3 regions of the Cellulosimicrobium sp. 22598 genome follow, and region 3 is predicted to be linked to each of the others. Evidence: riboswitches for the same ligand, from Rfam matches in the RefSeq annotation. Region 3 holds a riboswitch; each other region holds the start of a gene.
The links. Region 3 has a riboswitch for thiamine pyrophosphate ahead of thiD (bifunctional hydroxymethylpyrimidine kinase/phosphomethylpyrimidine kinase). Riboswitches for the same ligand answer to the same signal wherever they lie in the genome.
Positions count from the first base shown of each region.

Region 1: linked by a shared signal. The riboswitch ahead of ACTJIY_RS18995 (thiamine ABC transporter substrate-binding protein) and the one ahead of thiD (bifunctional hydroxymethylpyrimidine kinase/phosphomethylpyrimidine kinase) in region 3 are both predicted to bind thiamine pyrophosphate.
Region 2: linked by a shared signal. The riboswitch ahead of ACTJIY_RS05560 (TenA family protein) and the one ahead of thiD (bifunctional hydroxymethylpyrimidine kinase/phosphomethylpyrimidine kinase) in region 3 are both predicted to bind thiamine pyrophosphate.

Region 1 covers NZ_JBQEMZ010000024.1:23,255-30,044, reverse strand. Annotated here, with positions in the region: gene ACTJIY_RS19005 (ABC transporter ATP-binding protein) at 1-799, opposite strand, end outside; gene ACTJIY_RS19000 (ABC transporter permease) at 799-2,514, opposite strand; gene ACTJIY_RS18995 (thiamine ABC transporter substrate-binding protein) at 2,606-3,706, opposite strand; TPP riboswitch at 3,787-3,891, opposite strand; gene ACTJIY_RS18990 (ABC transporter ATP-binding protein) at 4,069-4,941, shown strand; gene ACTJIY_RS18985 (ABC transporter permease) at 4,941-6,790, shown strand, end outside.
Region 2 covers NZ_JBQEMZ010000003.1:295,811-302,600, forward strand. Annotated here, with positions in the region: gene ACTJIY_RS05530 (hypothetical protein) at 1-110, shown strand, start outside; gene ACTJIY_RS05535 (NAD(P)/FAD-dependent oxidoreductase) at 300-1,784, shown strand; tRNA gene ACTJIY_RS05540 (tRNA-Leu) at 1,939-2,012, shown strand; gene ACTJIY_RS05545 (VOC family protein) at 2,019-2,420, opposite strand; gene ACTJIY_RS05550 (alpha/beta hydrolase) at 2,533-3,177, opposite strand; gene ACTJIY_RS05555 (VOC family protein) at 3,174-4,100, opposite strand; TPP riboswitch at 4,189-4,313, shown strand; gene ACTJIY_RS05560 (TenA family protein) at 4,304-5,056, shown strand; gene ACTJIY_RS05565 (helix-turn-helix domain-containing protein) at 5,161-5,649, shown strand; gene ACTJIY_RS05570 (DUF6882 domain-containing protein) at 5,774-6,751, shown strand.
Region 3 covers NZ_JBQEMZ010000006.1:15,659-22,448, forward strand. Annotated here, with positions in the region: gene ACTJIY_RS07940 (FadR/GntR family transcriptional regulator) at 1-502, shown strand, start outside; gene ACTJIY_RS07945 (ABC transporter ATP-binding protein) at 499-1,395, shown strand; gene ACTJIY_RS07950 (quinone oxidoreductase family protein) at 1,405-2,433, shown strand; gene ACTJIY_RS07955 (hypothetical protein) at 2,430-2,711, shown strand; gene thiD (bifunctional hydroxymethylpyrimidine kinase/phosphomethylpyrimidine kinase) at 2,742-3,710, opposite strand; TPP riboswitch at 3,703-3,796, opposite strand; gene ACTJIY_RS07965 (hypothetical protein) at 3,851-4,108, shown strand; gene ACTJIY_RS07970 (YceI family protein) at 4,120-4,794, opposite strand; gene ACTJIY_RS07975 (SDR family oxidoreductase) at 5,048-5,926, opposite strand; gene pheT (phenylalanine--tRNA ligase subunit beta) at 5,923-6,790, opposite strand, start outside.

The DNA.
Region 1 (6,790 bases), on a different contig from region 3:
ACTCCGCGACGCGGCGCGAGGCGGGGGCTCGCCACAGGTCCTCGGGCGGCGCGACCTGGAGGAGCCGGCCCGCGTCCATGACGGCGACGCGGTCGGCGACGGTGAACGCCTCGTCGTGGTCGTGGGTGACGAAGACGGCGGTCGTGCCGGTCGCCCGCAGCGCCTCGCGCAGGTCGAGCGCGAGGCGCTCGCGCAGCCCCCGGTCGAGCGCGGAGAGCGGCTCGTCGAGCAGGAGCAGGCGGGGGCGCGGCGCGAGCGACCGCGCGAGCGCGACCCGCTGGCGCTCGCCCCCGCTGAGGGTCGCGACGGCGCGCCGCTCGTACCCGGCCAGCCCGACGACGTCGAGCAGCTCGGTCACGCGCGCGTCGCGCTCGGCGCGCGGCAGCCCCGCGATCCCGTAGGCGACGTTGCCCGCGACGTCGCGGTGCGGGAAGAGCTGGCCCTCCTGGAACATGAGCCCGAACCCGCGCCGGTGCACGGGGACGCCCGTGAGGTCGCGGCCGGCCCACGCCACGGAGCCCGCGGCGACCGGCTCGAGCCCCGCGACGGCGCGCAGCAGGCTCGACTTGCCGCACCCGCTCGGCCCGAGCAGGGCGAGCACCTCGCCGGGCGCGACGTCGAGCGTGACGCCCGCGACCGCCGTCGTGCCGGGGTCCGTGCCCGCTCCCCCGGCGCCGCGCCCGCCGTACCGCACGACGACGTCGCGCACCGCGAGCCCGGCGGCCTCCCCGGTGCCGGGGCCCGGGCGCGGCGGCTCCGGCGTGCCCGCGCGCGCGGGGGCGGGGTCGGTCTGCACCATCAGAACTCTCCTCCGGGTCGGTCGCCGCGCAACCGCTCGGCGAGCAGCATGACGGTCGCGGTGAGCAGCGCGAGCACGACGCTCGCCGCGAGCGCCATGCCGTAGTTCTCGGCCCCCGGGCGCCCGATGAGCCGGAAGATGACGACCGGCAGGGTCGCGCTGTCCGGGCGGGCGAGGAACGACGTCGCGCCGAACTCTCCGAGCGAGACGGCGAACGCGAACCCGACGGCGAGGCCGAGGGAGCGGGCGGCGATCGGGCCGTCGACCGTGCGGAACACGCGGCCGGGCGCGGCGCCGAGGGTCGCGGCGGCCTCGCGCAGGCGCGGGTCGATGGCGCGCAGCGTCGGCAGGACCGTGCGCACGACGAGCGGGGTCGCGACGACCGCCTGCGCGATCGGCACGAGGAGCCCCGACGTGCGCAGGTCGACGTCGAGGCCGAGCGGCCGGTCGAGCGTGACGAGGAACCCGAAGCCGACCGTCACGGCGGAGACCCCGAGCGGGAGCATGAACACCGAGTCGAGCACCGAGATCGCGCGCCGCCCGCCGCGCGAGCGCGGGCGCCGGGACACGACGAGCGCCACGAGACCCCCGATCACGACGGCGAGCACGGTCGCGAGCGCGGCGGTGCGCAGCGAGTTGCCCGCCGCCTCCCACACGGTGACGGACAGCGCGTTGCGCCCGCCCGTCGTGCCGAGGTTCGCGTAGTTGTCGAGGCCCCAGCCGCCGCCCGGGACGCGGAACGAGCGCACGACGAGCGTGCCGAGCGGCAGCCCGACGAGCACGACGACCACGGCCGCGGTGAGCGCCGCGGGCGCGAGGTCGCCCGTCGGGCGGCCGTCGCGCCACAGCCGCAGCGGGTGCGCGGACGACGCCGAGGACGACAGGTTGAGGGCGCGCTCGCGCCGGGCCCGCGTGCGGTTCGCCACCGTGAGCGCCGCCGCGACGACCACGAGCTGCACGACCGACAGCACCGCCGCGGTGCGCAGGTCGAGGAACTGCGTGGTCTGGATCCAGATCTCCGTCTCGATCGTCCCGTAGCGGATGCCGCCGAGCACGAGCACGACGCCGAACGCCGTCGCGCAGAAGAGGAAGACGATCGACGCGGCGCTCGCGATCGCGGGCGTCAGCGCCGGGAGCGTCACGGTGCGGAACGCGCGCCACGGCGTCGCGCCGAGGGCGCGCGCCGCCTGCTCGGCGCGCGGGTCGAGGTGCTCCCAGAGCCCGCCGACCGTGCGCACCACCACGGAGTAGTTGAAGAACACGAGCGCGACGACGATCGCCGCGAACGTCTCGTCGAGCCGCAGGAACCCGAGCGGGCCGCCCTGCACGAGCAGCGACCGGAACGCGACGCCGACGACGACGGTCGGCAGCACGAACGGCACCGTGACGAGCGCGCGCACGACCCGCCGCCCGGGGAACCGGCACCGGTACAGCACGTACGCGCCGGGCACGCCGAGCAGCACCGAGAACGTCGTGCCGAGCACCGCCTGCCAGAGCGTGAGCCCGAGGATCCGCCACGTCCGTGGCTGCGAGAACACCTCCGCGAACCCGGACAGGTCGAGGCCGCCGTCGTCCCCGACGAACCCGCGCGCCACGAGCGTGACGACCGGCCACGCGAAGAACACCCCGAGGAACGCGAGCGGCACCGCCGTCGCCAGACCCCACAGCACCGCGCGTCCGACGCCGCCCCGCCAGACCGCCCGACCCCTCACCACGGCTCTACCTCGCGCGACCACGGCTCTACCTCGGCAGACCGGGGCTCTACCTCGCGAGGTAGAGGCGTGGTCGCGCAGCGCGCACCGGGCGTCAGTCGACGACCGTGGCCGTCCATGCCTTGATCCACTCGTCGCGGTGCGCCGAGACGTCGGCGGGTGCGACCTCGAAGGGCTCGTCGGCGAGCGGGGCGAACTCGGCCCAGCCGTCGGGGAGCGCGACGGAGTCGTCGGCGGGGTACATGTACATCTGCTCCGGGACGTCGGCCTGGAACGCCTCGCTCACGAGGAAGTCGACGAGCTGCTGCGCGCCCTCGGGGTTCTTCGCGTTCGCGAGCACGCCCGCGTACTCGACCTGGCGGAAGCACGTGTCGAGCAGCGCGCCGGTCGTGGACGCGGAGCCGTCCTCGGTGAGCGTGAACGCGGGCGACGTCGAGTACGACAGCACGAGCGGGCGCGGCCCGGCGCCCTCGGAGCCGGAGAAGTCGACGTAGTACGCGTCGGACCACCCGTCGACGACCTTGACGCCGTTGTCCCGGAGGTCCGCCCAGTAGTCCTCGTAGCCGTCCTCACCGAACGCGCCGATCGTCGCGAGGAGGAACGCGAGACCGGGCGACGACGTCGCCGGGTTGGTCACGACGAGGAGGTCCTCGTACTCCGGCTTCGCGAGGTCCTCGAGCGAGACGGGCTCCGGGATCCCGGCGTCGGCGAACCACGCGTGGTCGACGTTGACGCACACGTCGCCGAGGTCGACCGCCGTGAGCTCGTCGCCGTCGCCGACGGCGTACGAGGCCGCCGAGTCGGACAGGCCCTCCGGCGTGTAGGGCGCGAGGACGCCCTCGTCGATCGCCCGCGACGCGAACGTGTTGTCGATCCCGAACACGACGTCGCCCAGCGGCGAGTCCTTGGTGAGGATCAGCTGGTTGACGAGCGCGCCGCCGTCGCCGGGGGCGACCTGCTCGACGGTGAGCCCGCTCTCCTCCTCGAACGCGGCGAGCACCTCGTCGCTCACGGCGAAGGAGTCGTGGGTGACCAGGGTGACCGTGCCCCCGGTGCCCGACGACGCGTCGTCACCTCCGGAGCCTGAGGTCGCGTCCTCGCCGCCACTGCACGCGGCGAGGGCGAGGAGGGCGAGGGTCGTGCCCGCGCCCGTGACGAGGGCGCTCCGGCGGGTACGGGCGGTCGTGCGCTGCATGTGTCCTCCCAGGACGTTCAGGAGGGGTTCACCGGCCCGCGCGACCGTGCCCCGCGAGCGCGGGCGACCGCACGAGCAGGTGATCGAGATTCCCGACTTCCTCCACCGGTGCTAACCGGATCAGGTTCGAGGGTCTGCGGTGGTCCGCACTCTCAGCTCCTCCAGGAGCTCCCCTGTCGTTCCCGTCGAGCCTACACCGGGCCGCGCCTGGGGAATCCCCCTGAGAGAACCCTGAGCGCGGCCCCGCGGCGACCAGGGAGGGGTTCCGGGCCGGTCCCCGATGCCCCGGGGCGCACCGCCGCGGGAGGGTCGAGACGACCGGACCGGGACACCCGGCCGACGACGCAGGAGGGGAAGGACCGATGAGCAGCAGACCTGGGACGACGGGCGTGAGGACGACCGTCGCCGCGCCCGCCGAGCACGCCGCGGGTGCCGCCGGGACCACGCCGGAGCGGCCCGTGATCGCCACCGCGCGGGGGATCGTGAAGACCTACGGGCGCGGCGAGGCCGCGGTCCGCGCCCTGGACGGCGTCGACGTCGACCTCGAACGGGGGCGCCTGACCGCGATCATGGGCCCGTCGGGGTCGGGCAAGTCGACCCTCATGCACTGCCTCGCCGGGCTGGACTCCCCCACGGCGGGGACCGTCGTCGTGGACGGCGAGACCGTCTCGGCGATGAGCGAGCGACGGCTGACGCGGCTGCGACGCACGCGCATCGGGTTCGTCTTCCAGTCGTTCAACCTCGTGCCGACGCTCACGGCGGAGGAGAACATCGTGCTCCCGCTCGCCGTCGCGCGCCGGCCCGTGGACCGGGAGTGGTTCGACCGCGTCGTCGACGCCGTCGGCCTGCGCCCGCGGCTCGGGCACCGGCCGGCGGAGCTCTCGGGCGGGCAGCAGCAGCGGGTCGCGTGCGCGCGGGCGCTCGTGTCCCGGCCGGCGGTCGTGTTCGCGGACGAGCCGACCGGCAACCTCGACTCGCGCGCCGCCGCGGAGGTGCTCGGCTTCCTGCGCGCCTCGGTGGACGACCTCGGCCAGTCCGTCGCGATGGTCACGCACGACCCGACGGCGGCGTCGTACGCGCACCGCGTGCTGTTCCTCGCGGACGGGCGCCTCGTGACCGAGCTGCGCGACCCGACGCCGCAGGCCGTCCTCGACACGCTCGGGGCCCTCACGCCCGCGGCGTCCGCGGGCGCGCACGCCGCCGGCCCGGCGCACGAACCGGCGACCGTCCGATGATGGGCCGGATCGCGCTGCGCGGCGTGCGCGCGCACGGCGCACAGCTCGTGCTGTCCGTGCTCGCGGTGACGATCGGCGTCGCGTTCGTCACCGGCACGTTCGCGCTCCGCGCGATGCTCGCCTCGACGTTCGACGGCATCGTCGCGTCGTCGATCCAGGCCGACGCGTACGTGCGCGGCGCGGCCAGCGCCGGGTCCGCGCTCGAGTCGTCGTCCGCGCAGCTCGGCGGCGCACGGAGCCTCGTCCCGGCGGACCTGGCCGGCACGCTCGACGCGCGGGACGACGTCGACCTCGCGCTCGCGGAGGTGAGCGGCCCCGCCGTCCTGGTGGGCGCCGACGGCACCGCGGTGCTGAGCACCCAGGCGCCGAGCATGGCGGTCGGGTACGACCCGCGCGACCCCGGGCCGCGCGTGGTCGACGGCCGGGCGCCGGAGAACGGCGGCGAGGTCGCGCTCGAGTCCGCGACGCTCGAGGCGTCCGGGCTCGCCGTGGGCGACACGACCGACGTCGTGCTCGGGGACGCGGTGCGCCCGGTGCGCGTCGTCGGCGAGCTCTCCCTGTCCGCGCCCATGGCGGGCGCGACGATCGTCCTGCTCGACGCGGCGACCGCGGCCGCGACGTACGCGCCGGACGGCATGGTGCCGTCGATCGCCCTGCACGCCTCCGACGGCGTCTCGCCCGAGGCGCTGCGCGACGCCGTCGCGACGTCGCTGCCCGACGGCGCCGAGGCCGTGACGGGCGCGGAGCTGCGCGCCGAGACGAGCAGCGCCGTCGCCGACCAGCTCGGCTTCGTCTCGACGTTCCTGCTCGTGTTCGCCGGGCTCGCGCTGTTCGTCGGCACGTTCATCATCACCAACACGTTCGCGATGCACGTGCGCCGCCGCACGCGCGAGCTCGCGCTCCTGCGCGCCGTCGGGGTGTCGCCCGGGCAGGTGTTCGCCTCGGTGCTGGGGCAGGCCGCGGTCGTCGGGGTCGTCGGCGCGGTGCTGGGCGTCGCGGCCGGGTTCGGGCTCGCCGAGCTCGCGCGGGCCGGGCTCGGCGCGGTGGGCATGGAGCTCGCCGGCTCGCTGCCCGTGACGACGGCCGGGATCGTGGTCCCGCTCGTCGTCGGGGTCGTGGTGTCGGTCGTGGCGGCGGCCCTGCCCGCGCGCCACGCGGCGCTCGTCCGGCCCGTCGAGGCGATGCGGGCCGACGTCGTGCGGCCAGCCGGCCCGGGCGTCGCCCGGGTGGTCGCGGGGACGCTGACCCTGCTCGCCGGCACCGGTCTCGTGGTGGGCGCAGCGGTGGTCGGGAGCGGCGGCGCGCCGCTCCTCGGGCTCGGCGCCGTCGGGGTGATCGCGGGCGTGCTGCTGCTCTCCCCGCTCGCGGTCGGTCCCGTGCTCGGAGTCCTCGCCGCGCCGTTCGTCGCGCTGGTCCGGCCGCTCGGCGGGCTCGCGCGCGGCAACGTGACGCGCCAACCGCGGCGCACGGCCGCGACCGCAGGGGCGCTCGTCGTGGGGATGGCGCTCGTGTCGACGACGTCCGTCCTCGCGCTCTCGGCACGCGAGTCCGTGACCGGCATCGTCGACGAGGAGACGGCCGCCGACCTCGTCGTCCGGTCCGCGACCCCGTACCTGCCCGAGGGCGTCGCGACCGACGTGCGCGCCGTGCCCGGCGTCGCGTCCGTCGACCTCACGACGTACGGGCAGGTCGCCGTCGACGGCGAGCCGCAGCTCGTCGTCGGGTTCCCCGCCGAGGGCTTCGGCCGCTCGGTCCGCACGACGGCCGTCGAGGGCGACCTCGACGCGTACGCGCGCGGCGAGGCGGCCGTCATGGCGGACGCGCTCGACGAGCACGGCTGGGCGCTCGG
Region 2 (6,790 bases), on a different contig from region 3:
CGACGGACCCGGCCGAGGGCACGGCACCCGAGCCCGCGCCGACCCCGCCCGCGGGCGGCACGCAGCCGCCACCGACGGGCCCGACCCCCGTCGTCGGCGCGATCGGCTGACCCGGGGGCGCCGAACCCGGGGTCGCTCCCCAGCCTGGCGACATCGTGGGGAGCGATCCCGGGTTCGGCGCCGTCCGGCCGCGCGGAATGTCGGGTCTGCCCGGTGCGCAGGGCGGGCGTGGGGCGCGTCACGCCCGTCTGACGGACGCTCCGGCTCGCCTGTGCCGCAACCGGTAATACTCTGGAACCATGCCTCAGAATGACCTGACCTCGGTCAGCCGTGCCCAGACCGCTTCGCCGCGGCCCCGCAAGGTGCCCCGCGTCGTCGTCCTCGGCGGCGGCTCCGTGGGTCTGTACGCCGCGCGCCGACTGCGCAAGAAGCTCGGTCGCCGCGAGGCGGCGATCGTCGTCGTCGACCCGCGACCGTACATGACGTACGCGCCCTTCCTCCCCGAGGCGGCCGCGGGCTCGATCGACGGCCGCGACGTCGTCGCGCCGCACCGCCGCGCCCTCAAGGGCGTCGACGTGCTCCAGGGCAAGGTCGTCTCGATCGACCACGCCGCGCGCCGCGTGACGATCCACCCGGAGGAGGGCGACGACTACTCGGTCACGTACGACCACCTGATCGTCGGCCTCGGCTCGGTGTCGCGCACGCTGCCCATCCCCGGGCTCGCGGAGAACGCGATCGGCTTCAAGAACGTGGAGGAGGCCATCGCGGTCCGCAACCACGTGCTCAACCGCATGGACGTCGCGTCGTCCACGTGGGACGAGGGGCTGCGTCGCCGCATGCTGACGTTCACGTTCGTGGGCGGCGGGTTCGCGGGCGTCGAGGCGATCGCCGAGATCGAGGACATGGCGCGCTACGCGACCCGCAACTACGCGACGATCGAGGAGAAGGACCTCCGCTTCGTCATGATCGAGGGCGCCGGGCGCATCCTGCCCGAGCTCAGCGAGCCCATGGCGGGCTACGCGCTCGAGGAGCTGAAGAAGCGCGGGATCGAGTTCCACCTCAACACGTTCCTGTCGTCGTGCGTCGACGGCCACGTCGTCACGTCGACGGGCGTCGAGTTCGACTCCGACACGATCGTGTGGACCGCGGGCGTCAAGGCGAACCCGGTCATCAAGGAGGCGTCCGACCTCCCCGTGGACAAGATGGGCCGCGTCACGGTGCTCCCGACGCTCCAGGTCGCCGACGCCGACGGCAACGTCGTGCCGAACGCGTGGGCCGCGGGCGACTGCGCCGCCGTCCCGGACGTGCTCAACCCGGGCAAGTTCTGCCCCCCGAACGCGCAGCACGCGATCCGCGAGGCCACGCGCCTGGCCGACAACCTCGCGCTCGAGCTGCACAGCGAGAAGCCGGTCGAGTACCGCCACAAGAGCGTCGGCACGGTCGCGTCCCTCGGCCTGTACAAGGGCGTCGCGGAGCTGTTCGGCGTGTTCAAGCTGCGCGGCGTGCTCGCGTGGCTCATGCACCGCAGCTACCACGTCATGGCGATGCCCACGGGCAACCGCAAGATCCGCATCTTCATCGGCTGGATCGGGCAGTTCCTCCTGGGCCGCGAGCTCGTGTCGCTCGGCTCCCTGCACGACCCGCGCGCGGAGTTCCGCGCCGCGTCGGTGCCGCCCAAGAAGGACGGCGAGCCGGTCAAGCAGACCGCGCAGGGCTCGGCCGCCGCGGCCGAGGCGGGCGTCTCCGCCGACGCGGACGAGAAGGTCCCGGCCAAGGCGTCCTGACCGCCGTCCGGGGGCGACCCCGGAGCCGTGCCCGACGACGAGGGGCGAGCCGCCGGTGCGGCTCGCCCCTCGTCGCGTCCCGACGTGTCCGGCGCGTCCTCGGCAGGCGTCGACCGTCCCGGCTCGGTCCGCGGTCGCGGTAGATTCGGGCCGCGCCCCCATGGCCCAACTGGCAGAGGCGGCCGGCTTAAACCCGGCGTGTTCCGGGTTCGAGTCCCGGTGGGGGCACCGACGTCACGAGAGCCCTGTCGGGCCCTCGGGCTCGGGCGGCGGCGCGGCCTCCTGGCCGAGGATCACGACGGTGCCGTCCGGGTCCTGCACGCGCGCGACGCGCTCGCCCCACGGCTGGTCCGTGGGCGGCTGGAGCACCGGCACTCCGGCCGCGGCGAGGTGCTCGACGGCCCGGTCGCAGTCGTCGACGTACACCCACAGCGCGGTGCGCGCGACGCCGGCGGGCATCATGCCGTCGTCGAGCCCGATCCCGAGCGGTGAGCCGCCGACGTGCACGCTCACGTACACGGGCGGGCCCTCGTCGGGGAACGCGTACTCGACGGTCCCGCGCAGCAGGTCGCGGTAGAAGACGAGCGACCGCTCCACGTCGGCCACGGAGAGGATCGGGAAGAGGCTGCGGAACATCGGCCTGGCTCCTCGGTGCGCACGGCTGGGTGCTCCCATCGTGCGCGCCCGGCGCCGGGTGCGCGCCCCGAGCCGGGCCCCCGCCGTCGGGGTCGGCCGCCCGCGCCTGCGGTCAGGCGGCGGTCCGCCCCAGGGCGTCGTCGAGGAACGCGCGGACGTCGGCGAGCTCGCGCGCGTCGATGCCGTGGGCGAGGCCGGGGTAGACGCGCTCGACGAGCGTCGAGCGGCCCGGCAGCCACGCGGCCGTCCGCTCGACCGCGTGCGGCGCGATGACGCGGTCCTCGGCCCCGCGGCCCCAGAACGCGGGCGGCCGGGACGCGGCGAGCGCGGCGTCCGCGGGCTGCTCCGCGGCCTGGACGAACCCGCCGAGGACGACGGTCGCCGCCACGCGCTCGGGGCGCGTGCGCAGGAGCTGGGTCGCCATGAGCCCGCCCTGGGAGAACCCGACGGGGACGACCGGCCGGTCAGGGCCGAGCTCGGCGTCGACCCACGCCCAGACGGCCTCGGTCGCGCGCGCCACGGGCTCCGGGTCGGGGTCGCCCGGCGTGACGATCGGGAACCACGCGAAGCCGCCGTGGGGGAGAGGGAGCGGGGCGCGCAGCGAGACCCACGGCGCGCCCAGGTGCGGGCCGAGGCCCGCGAGGTCGTGCTCGTGCGAGCCGTACCCGTGCAGCAGCACGACGACGGGCCCCGCGGCGGGCTGTCCTCCCAGGCCCGGGTCGGAGCGGACGGCGACGAGCGCGGCGGGCGCGCTCATCGCGCCAGGAGCTCGTCGGTCGTCGTGCCGGGCACGGCCAGCGTGACCCGCGTGCCCCACGGATCGTGCACGACGACGGAGCGGCCGTCGTCGGCGTGCTGCAGGCCGCGGGCCCGCAGGCGGGCGACGAGCGCGTCGAGGTCGTCGCGACCGGGGACGGTGACCGCGACGTCGCCGAGCCCGAGGCTCGCGGCGCGCGGGCCGGCGCCGGCGCTGTTCCAGACGTTCATCGCGACGTGGTGGTGGTACCCGCCGGCGGAGGCGAACAGGGCGCCGCTGTACTCGGTGACCGTGGCCTCGAACCCGACGGCGTCGACGTAGAAGTCGCGCGCGGTCGCGATGTCGCCGACCTGGAGATGGACGTGCCCCACCCGCCCGGCGAGCGCGGGCCCGGCGTCGAACGTCTCCTGGTCGAGGTGCGTGCGCAGGTACGCGTTCGGGTCCAGGTACTCGGTCGCCATGACGATCTGGCCGCGCTCGCGGACCCACGTCTCGCGGGGGCGGTCGGTGTACAGCTCGACCCCGTTCCCCTCGGGGTCGGTGAAGTAGAACGCCTCGCTGACGAGGTGGTCGCTCGACCCGACGAACGCCCCCCGACGGTCCTGCGCGGCCCGGTAGACGGTCGCGGCGAGGCTCGCGGCGTCGTCGAACAGGAACGCGGTGTGGAACAGGCCGGCCTGACGCCGGTCGACGGCGGGCAGGCCGGGTGTGTGCACGAGGCGCAGCATGGGCGTCGTGCCGCGGCCGAGGACGCGGTGCACCTCGGTGCCGCGCGAGCGCTCCTCGAGCGGGGCCAGCGCGAACGCGCCCGTGTAGTAGGACGTCATCTGCTCGAGGTCGCCGACGCGCAGCGTGACGGCGTCCATGCTCGTGGACGGGGACAGGAGGCGGTCGGTCGGCGCGCCCGGGGTGCTCGTGGTCATGTCTGCTCCAACTGTTGTCGCTACAACTATATTCCACCACGCCGCCGGACGATCCCGACACGCGGGGCGCTTCCTTGCTAGGGTCGCCGCGAACCACGCGGGGCGTCCCGCCCGGGTGACCGGGCCGAGGGACTGAGACGAGCGGTACGGCCGCCCGGACCCGTCGAACCTGATCTCGCTAGCACGAGCGGAGGAACGTGGGCATGACGACGCCTGCTGCCATCACCCTGAACCCTGTCCTCGCGGACGACCCGACCGCGCTCGTCCGGCCGGGGGAGACCGGCTTCACGGTCGACCTCGCGCGCCGGTACGCGCACCTCTTCGACGAGTTCTACGACCACCAGTTCCTCGCCGGGCTGCGCGACGGGTCGGTCGAGCCGGACGCGGTGCGGCACTACGTCGGCCAGGACCACCAGTACCTCACGGCGTACCTGCGCTGCTACGGGCTCGGCATGGCGCTCGCGCCGGACCGCGAGTGGGCCGCGTACTTCCACGAGAAGGCCGGGTTCCTGCTCGACGACGAGTCGCACGCCCACCACGCGATGTGCGACTTCCTCGGCGTGGCCTACGAGGACGCGCAGACGAACCGCCTCGCCCCGAGCGCGCAGGCGTACGTCGACCACATGCTCGCCGCGGGCCGCGACTCGCTCGGCGTGCTGCTCGCCGCCCTCCTGCCGTGCCCATGGACCTACATCTGGTCGGCGCGCAGGTTCTGGCTCGCCGAGCGCGAGACGACGCTCGGCGCGATCGGGGACGACCACCCGCTCGCGGGCTGGTGGGAGTTCTACGCCGCCGAGCGCACCGAGGGGGTCCTGGCCGACCTGCGCGAGCGGCTCGACGCGCTCGCCGCCGACGCGGGCGAGGCACAGCGCGCCCGCATGGAGCGCGCGTTCGAGCTGAGCTGCCGCCACGAGATCCGGTTCTGGCAGATGGCGTGGTCGCTCGAGCGGTGGTGACGTCCCTCCCGGACCGGTGAGCGCCCGACGTCGGGCCTTACGCCAGGAGCAGATCCTCGCCCGGGTGCCTCGGCACCCGGGCGGGGCGCGGGTAGCGTGACCGCATGGACGCGACGAGCGCGGTGCCGAACGCAGGGCCGAGCGGAGTGCCGAGCGGAGTGCCGGCGAGCCCCCGGCCCCGGGAGGGTGGTCGGCCGGAGCCGCTCCTGCGCCACGTCATCGGCGGCATCCTCCGACGGGCCCGGCTCGCGCAGGGTCGGACGCTCGTCGACGTCGCGGCTGCCGCACGGGTCTCGACCGCCTACCTGTCCGAGGTGGAACGCGGCCGCAAGGAGGCGTCGTCCGAGGTCCTGGCCGCCGTCTGCGGCGCCCTCGGCCTACGCCTCGTGGACCTCGTGGCCCGGACGGGGGAGGAGCTGCGCCCGGTCGCCCCCGTGCGCGTGCTCTCCTCCGTCCGGGAGCGCGGTGCGCTCTCCGCGCCGCGGGACCCCGCACCCGCCGGCGAACCCGTGCGCGACCTCCCGGTCGCGCGCACGACGCTCGCGGCGCGGGCGACCGTGCGCGCCGCCGACGTGCTGCTCCTCGCGGCCTGACTCCCGCGGGGCCGGCCGCACCGGCTGACGCGCGGCCGGCACAGGGCCCGCACCTGGCCGGCTCCTGGTCGGCACCGCGTGTCGCGCCCCGGCGCGGCGCGGCGGGCGCCGCTACCGTCGAGGGATGACGGAGCCGCAGACCGCGCACGGCACGGCAGAGCAGACCGCCCCGGCCCTCCAGGAGCTCGTCGACGACGCCGCGTTCCTCTCGCACGAGCACCAGCTCCACCTCGTCGACCGCCACGGCGACGACGCGTGGGGCGCCGAGATGGCCACGGGGACGTTCACCTTCACCGCACCGGACGGCGGGACGACGACCTGCCGGCTCCAGTTCCTCGGCACGGCCGCGCCCGGCCCCGGGACCTGGATGTGGGCGTGGAACAACGTCAACGACTTCCCCGACGACGTGCTGCGCGCCGCCGAGAAGACCCGCGAGACCGGCCTGCGCGAGGCGACCGAGGCGGAGCTGCCGCTCACCGACGACCTCCCGTACCGCCTCGCGCTCGCGGCCAAGGCCGTCACCGGGACCTGGACCCACTACAGCGCACCCGTCGGCGGCGGGACGCGCGCCTGGTTCCTCCTCGACGCCGACGATCTCGCGCTGCCCGCGCCGAGCGTGCCGCGCGTCGTGCGGGTGCTGAGCGAAGGCCTGCTGTCCGTGACGGTCGTCGACCACCGGCGCGCCGTCGCGTCCTACGCCGTCGCTCGCGGGCTCCGGACGGCGCAGGGCGACGGCGCGGTCGAGCTCGCCCTGCCCGACGGGAGCGTGACCGTCCGGTTCGACGAGCGCGGCCGCATCGCCGGCATCGCGGCGACGGGGCGCGCGGTGTCCGCGCCGGCGCACGACCCTGAGCCGGGAGCAGCGGGTCCGGACGCCCACGCGCCCGACGCGGACACCGCCGTCGACCCTGACGTGGACTCCGCGGACGTGCCCGACGCGGACACCGCCGACCTGCCCGACGCGGACACCGCCGACGTCCCCGACCCGGACGCTGCCGAGGTGCCGGAACCCGGAGAGCCCGCGTCGACGGAGGAACCGGGCCCGGCGGCCGAGCCCGCGCAGGAGCCGCGTCGACGCTCCTGGTTCCGGCGACGCGGGTAGGCCCCGTGCGGCGGGCGCACCGCGAGTGCTGCGTCTGCG
Region 3 (6,790 bases):
GTACGTCGTGTCGACCGACACCGCGGACGACTGGGACGAGGTGCTGCGCCGCGGGGAGATCGTCGACGTGCTGGAGGTCCGCGCCGCCCTCGAGACCGAGGCTGCCGGCCTCGCCGCCGCGCGCCGCACCCCCGCGGACCTCCGTGCGATGACGACGGCGCTCTCCCGCCGCGGGAAGGTCCCGGCGACGTCGTCGGCCGCCGAGTACGTGGACGCGGACCTGGTCTTCCACCGGGCGGTCGTCGACGCCGCGCACAACGCCGTGCTGGGCGAGCTGTTCGCGACCTTCGTCCCGCGCCTGCGGCGCGCGATGGTCGCGATGGTCGACCTCGACCGCGCGGGCGAGGCGCACCGGCACGACCAGGACGCGCACGAGGCGATACTCGAGGCCGTGCGCGAGCGCGACGCCGTCCGCGCGTCCGCGGCGGCGCGCGAGCACCTCGCAGCCGTCCACGCGAAGGTCGCCGGGCGCGACCCCGGCGCGACGGGCGGCGAGCGGTGAGCGCCGAGGTCCTGTCCCTGCGCGGCGTCGACCTGGTGCGGGAGGGACGGGCGATCCTCGACGGCGTCGACCTCACCGTCCGGGCGGGTGAGCACTGGGCGCTGCTCGGGCCGAACGGGGCGGGCAAGAGCACGATCCTCGGGCTCTGCGGGGCGCGCCGGCACCCGACCCGCGGCACGGTGCATGTGCTCGGCGAGCGCCTGGGTCGCGTGGACATCCAAACCCTGCACCGCCGCATCGGCCACGTCGACCCGCGCCACGACCTGCGCTCGCCGCTGACCGTGCTCGAGGTGACCCTGACCGGCCTCACGGGGACCGTCGACTGGCGCCCGCGCTGGCAGCCGACCCCGGTCGAGGTCGCCGTCGCCCGCGGGCTGGTCGCCGACCTCGGCCTCGCGCACCGCGCGCACGACCCCTGGCCGACGCTCTCCCAGGGCGAGCGGGGACGGGCGCTCGTGGCGCGCGCCCTCCTGCCCGGCCCCGCGCTCCTCCTGCTGGACGAGCCGTCCACCGGGCTCGACGTCGCCGCGCGCGAGCAGCTCCTCGAGACGCTCGACGCCGTGCGCGCGACCCGCCCGCACGTCGCCTCGGTGCTGGTGACGCACCACCTCGAGGAGCTGCCGACCACGACGAGCCACGCGCTCCTGCTCGCGCACGGCCGCGTCGTCGCCGCGGGCGCCGCCGCGGACGTGCTCGTCACGGAGCACGTCACGCGCTGCTTCGACCACCCGGTGCACGTCGAGCGCCGGTTCGGCCGGTGGCACGCGTCGGCGGGCCACGCGCGTCCGCCCCGCCTGGTCGAGGACGACGCGGTCGGCGCAGGGGTCGCGGGCGGCGCCGGGACGGACGCGACCACGACCGGGAGGGCGGCCGGGCTCGCCGCACGACCCTAGGCTGGGGCCATGCACGCGATCGTGGCCCGCGCGGCGGGCGGCCCCGACGTCCTGGAGTACACCGAGCTGCCCGACCCCTCGCCCGGGCCGGGTCGGCTCCTCGTCCGGTCGGCCGTGGCCGGGGTGAACTTCATCGACACGTACAAGCGCTCCGGCGTGTACGCGATGGAATACCCCCACGTGGTCGGCAGCGAGGGCGCGGGCGTGGTCGCCGAGGTGGGCGACGGCGTCGAGGGCTTCGCCGTCGGCGACCGCGTCGTGTGGACCGAGGCGCCCGGGTCGTACGCGGACCTCGTCGTCGTGGACGCCGCCCAGGCGTTGCACGTCCCCGACGCCGTGTCGCTCGAGGACGCGACCGCCGTCGCGCTCCAGGGCCTCACCGCGCACTACCTGTGCACGTCGTCCTACCAGGTCCGCCCGGGCGACCGGGTGCTCGTGCACGCGGGCGCGGGCGGCGTCGGACTGCTCCTGACCCAGATGCTCGTGGCACGGGGCGCGCACGTGATCTCGACGGTCTCGACGCCCGAGAAGGCGGAGCTGTCGCGCGGCGCGGGCGCCGAGCACGCGATCCAGTACACGGCGTTCGCGGACCTCACCACCGAGCTGCCGGAGGTCGTGCGCGGGCTCACGGGCGGCGAGGGCGTCGCGGCGGTGTACGACTCGGTGGGCAAGGACACGTTCGACGCGTCGCTCGCGTCGCTGCACCGCCGGGGCACGCTCGTGCTCTACGGCGGCTCGTCCGGGCAGGTCCCGCCGTTCGACCCGCAGCGGCTCAACGCGGGCGGGTCGCTCTTCCTCACGCGCCCCAAGCTCGCCGACCACACGGCGACGCGCGCCGAGCTCGTCGAGCGGGCGACCGAGGTGCTCGGCGCCGTCGCGGGCGGCACGCTGCACGTGCGCGTCGGCGCCACGTTCGCGCTCGCCGACGCCGCCGACGCGCACCGCGCCCTGGAGGGCCGCGCGACCACGGGCAAGGTGCTGCTCGTCCCTGACGCAGCCGCGGCGCCTGACCCGGCCGCGGAGACGGGCGACGCGTGAGCTGGGACTGGGTGCCCGCGCGGCCGGGCGAGGAGGACGGGTCCGACGGCGGCCCCACCCCCGCCCTCCGCCGCGCCGTGACCATCCTCTCCGTCCTGCTCGCCGCGGCGCTCGCCGTGTACTGGGTGACGGTCGGTCTGCGCCAGCAGGCGGACGCGTGCGTCGCCGACCGCCCGGACGGCGTCGCGATCCAGGACGTCGACGCGCGGTGGCGCTGGGTCCCGCCGGGCTACGAGTGCGTCTACGCGACGGCCGAGGAGGACGTGGCCCGCGCCTGACCGACGTGACCGCTGCTCGCGCGCGGTCCGTCAGCGCGGCACGACGGGCGACGAGGCGTGCAGGTGGTCGACCGGGCCCCGGCCGGTCCCGACGCGCAGCTCCGCCCCGCCGCGCAGCGCGCCGGTGAGCCAGTCCTTGGCGTCGCGCGCTGCCTCATCCCAGCCCGCACGCTGCGGGCGCAGGGCAGCGAGCGCCGCGGAGAGCGAGCACCCGGTGCCGTGCGTATGGGGCGTGTCCACGCGCTCGCCGTCGAACGTCGTGACGGTCGGTGCCGCGTCCGACGACGGGCCGGCGGGCACGACGAGGGCGTCCGGCGACGTCGCACCGGTGAGGTGGCCGCCCTTGAGCAGCACGACGGCACCGCTCGTCTCCGCGTACGACGCGGCCTGGGTCAGCGCGTCGTCCCACGTCGTCGCGACGTCGCGGCCCGCGAGGACGGCCAGCTCGGGGAGGTTGGGGGTGACGACGTCGGCCCGTGCCGCGAGGTCGCGCACGGCCTGCTCCGCCCCCGCGTCGAGCAGCCGGTGCCCCGACGTGGCGACCATGACGGGGTCGAGGACGACCCAGGGCCGCGGGAGCCCGGCGTCGGTCCGCGCGGCCGCGAGCGCGTCGAGCCACGCCCCGATCTCGCGGGCGTTGGCCTCGTCGGCCACCATGCCGATCTTCACGGCGTCGATCTCGACGTCGTCGGACACGGCATCGAGCTGCTCGCGCAGGAACGTCGGACCGGGGACGTGCACGGACCGCACGCCGTGCGTGTTCTGCGCGACGAGCGCCGTCGTGACGGCCATGCCGTACGCGCCGTGCGCGGCGAAGGACTTGAGGTCCGCCTGGATGCCCGCGCCCCCGGTCGGGTCGGTCCCCGCGATCGACAGGACGCGCGGCCGCGCGGGCAGGGCGCCCGGGCCGCCGGCCGCACCGGGCGTGCGGTCGGCCGCGGGCCGGTGGGCGCGGTCGCGCCCGGGTGCGGGGTCGTGCGGGGGCAGGGCGAGCGTCATCGCGGGACATCCCTTCGCTGGTACGAGCCAGAGCAGGTTCGACGGGTCTCATCTCAGCCCTCGGCGGGGCACCCCGTGTCGCGCGTCATGCTACGTCCTGCGCGCCCGAGGGTTTCACCCGGTCTCGCGCGCGAGAACGCGTGCCGGACCGCGTCCTCCTGGGCATGCCGCACGACCGACCCGCCCGCCGACCCGCGCCGCGCTCCCCCGCGACGCCGCTGCTCCCTCCGGTCCCCGCCCGCTGGACGACCGTCGACCGCCGGGGGCGCCGCGTCGTGCTCGCCGGCGTCGTCACGCACGAAGACGGCGGCCGCGTCGCCTTCGAGCACGTCCACCCGGAGCGCGGTGTGTGGCACGTCTGGGTCGCCCGCGGGGCCGTCGCGTGCGACGCGCCCTGACGGACCGGACGTCAGGCCTGGTGCAGGGCCTCCCCCGCGATCTCGAGGCCGATCTTCTTGCCGACGAGGAACCCGCCCGTCTCGAGCAGCACGTTCCACACGAGACCGAAGCTCTCGCGGTCGATCTCGCCCGCGGCGTGGAAACCGAAGATGTCGCGGCCGTAGGGGTCGCGGCGCGCGCCCCCGTACTGCATCGACAGCACGGTCCGGTGCGTGACGCCGCGGACGGTGAGCAGTCCCTCGACGAGGAACCGCCCGGCCTGCGCCGTCCGGGGCTGCACCCGCTCCGGCGCGAGCTCGGCGCGCTCGGGCGAACGGTTCCGCAGTCGCGCCCACGCGAGGATCTGGTCCTGCTGCTCGCCCTGCCACGTGACCGCGGTGCTGCGGAACTCGATCGTCGGGTACGCGTCGACGTCGAGGAAGTCGGCGCTGCGCAGGTGCGCGTCGCGCTCCTCGTGGTGCGTCGCGAGGCTCGCCGTCTCGATCGTCGCGGACACCGCCGAGGCGAGCGGGTCCTCGCCGACGAGGATCGTGGCGCGCGCCCGGGTGAACTCGCCCCGGACGGGCGAGACCATCATGTGCATCCCGGTGAACCCGATGCGCTTGTGCGCCTCGTCGAGGGTGTAGGTGCCGGCCTCGGGAACGGTGAGGCCGTTCCACTGCCGGACAGGGCGTGCCGTCGTCATCCGTCGCTCCCACGCGTCGTCGAGCCGCGACGTCGGTGTCCGCCCGGTACTTGGTCAGGTGTCCAGGACAGCATCCCCGATGAGTGAGTGAAGTTTCAACCAGATGCCGGGTGATCTCCCCCGCCCGCGCTGCCCGCGCAGGCGTCGCCCGCGGACGCACGAGCGCCGCCCGACCGGAGGGGTCGGGCGGCGCTGCGGGTCGGTGCGGGCGGGTCCGCGACGCGCCGGGTGGTCGCGGCCACGCCGCGGGACGTCAGCGGCTCGGCAGCTCTCCCGGCATCGGGTCGTCCGCGCCCCAGCGCGTGACCCGCAGGCGCCGCGCGTCGGGGCCGGGCAGGGAGGACCCGCGGCCCAGGGCCTCCTCGGCCGCGGCCCGCAACGACGCCGGGGAGTCGTGCGTCACGCGCACGAACGCCCCCGAGAACGCGTCGAGCTCGCCGCGCGCGATCGCGACGACCATCTCGACCGTGCGCTCCACCGGGGTCCACTCGGTGCGGCCCTCGTGCATGACCATCGACGCCGTCATGTCGGTCTGGACGACTCCCGGCGAGACCTCGAACGTCCGCAGGCCGCGCGCGAACCCGGACCGGTGCAGGTTCGCGCCGAGCCGCAGGAGCGCGGTCTTGCTCGCGTTGTACGCGCTCGCGCCGTCCATGTCGTGCGAGCCCGCGCCGCTGTTCAGGTCGACGACGCGACCCCCGCCGCGCGCGAGCATCCCCGGGACGACGGCGCGCGCGAGGAGGAACGGCCCGCGCACGTTGGTCTCGACGACCGACCACCACTCGTCGGGGTCCGCCTCCCAGAGCGGCACCTCGGCGTCGACGCGCCCCGCGTTGTTGACGAGGAGGTCGACGCTCCCGAGCGCGTCCTGTGCCGCGCCCACGGCCGCCGCGACCGCCGCGGCGTCCGTGACGTCCGCCGTGACCACGACCGCGCGCCCCGCACCCCCGACGGTCAGGGCGCCGATCTCGTCGGCCACGCCCGCGAGCCGGTCGGCGTCGCGCGCGAGGAGCGCGACGTCGAGACCGGCGGCGGCGAGGCCGACCGCGATCGCGCGACCGATGCCACGCGACGCGCCGGTGACGAGCGCCGTCCGGGCGGGCGCGACGGCACCCGCCCCGTGCACGCTCACGCCCGCAGCTCCGCGCCCACGCGCTCGCGCGCGGCCGTCACGGCACCCTCGCGGACGCGCGCGACGTCGTCCGCGGTGAGCGTGCGGTCGGCCGCGCGCAGCCGCAGCGAGAACGCCAGCGACTTGCGCCCGGCACCGACCTGCTCGCCGGTGAAGACGTCGAACAGCGCGACGTCCTCGACCAGGTCCCCGGCGCCGTCGACGATCGCGTCGCGCAACGCCTGGGCGGTCACGCCGGCGTCCACCACGAACGCGAGGTCCTCCTTGGCGGCCGGGAAGCCCGAGACGGGCGTCGCCTGCACGGGCTCGTCCGGCGAACCGGCGACGAGCGCGGACAGGTCGACCTCGAACGCCACCGTGCGCGCGGGCAGGCCGAGGTTCTCGAGCACCTTGGGGTGCAGCTCGCCCGCGTGCCCGACCACGGTCCCGTCCGCGAGCTCCAGGCGCGCGCAGCGGCCCGGGTGGAACGGGGCGCGCGCCGTGTCGGCCACGACGGACACGTCGGCACCCACGTGGAGGCCCGCGCGCTCCACCACGAGCCGGGCCGCCGCGAGCGCGTCGGTCCAGTCCGCGGCACGGCCCGCTCCCCACCAGCCGGCGCGCTCGCGGCGGCCGACGAGGACGCCAGCGACGTGGCGCGGCTGCGCCGGGAGCGACGCGTCGATCGCGGCGAGCTGGTCGTCGGACGGCCGGACGCCACCCGGCAGCGCGGGCGCCGCCGGGGCACCCGCGCGCGGGTGCGTCACGAGACCGACCTCGAACAGCGCGACGTCGCCCAGCCCGCGGCCGACGTTGCGGCGCGCGGTCTCCAGCAGCGTGCTGAGGAGGTCGGTGCGCATCAGCGGCCGGTCGTCGGCGAGCGGG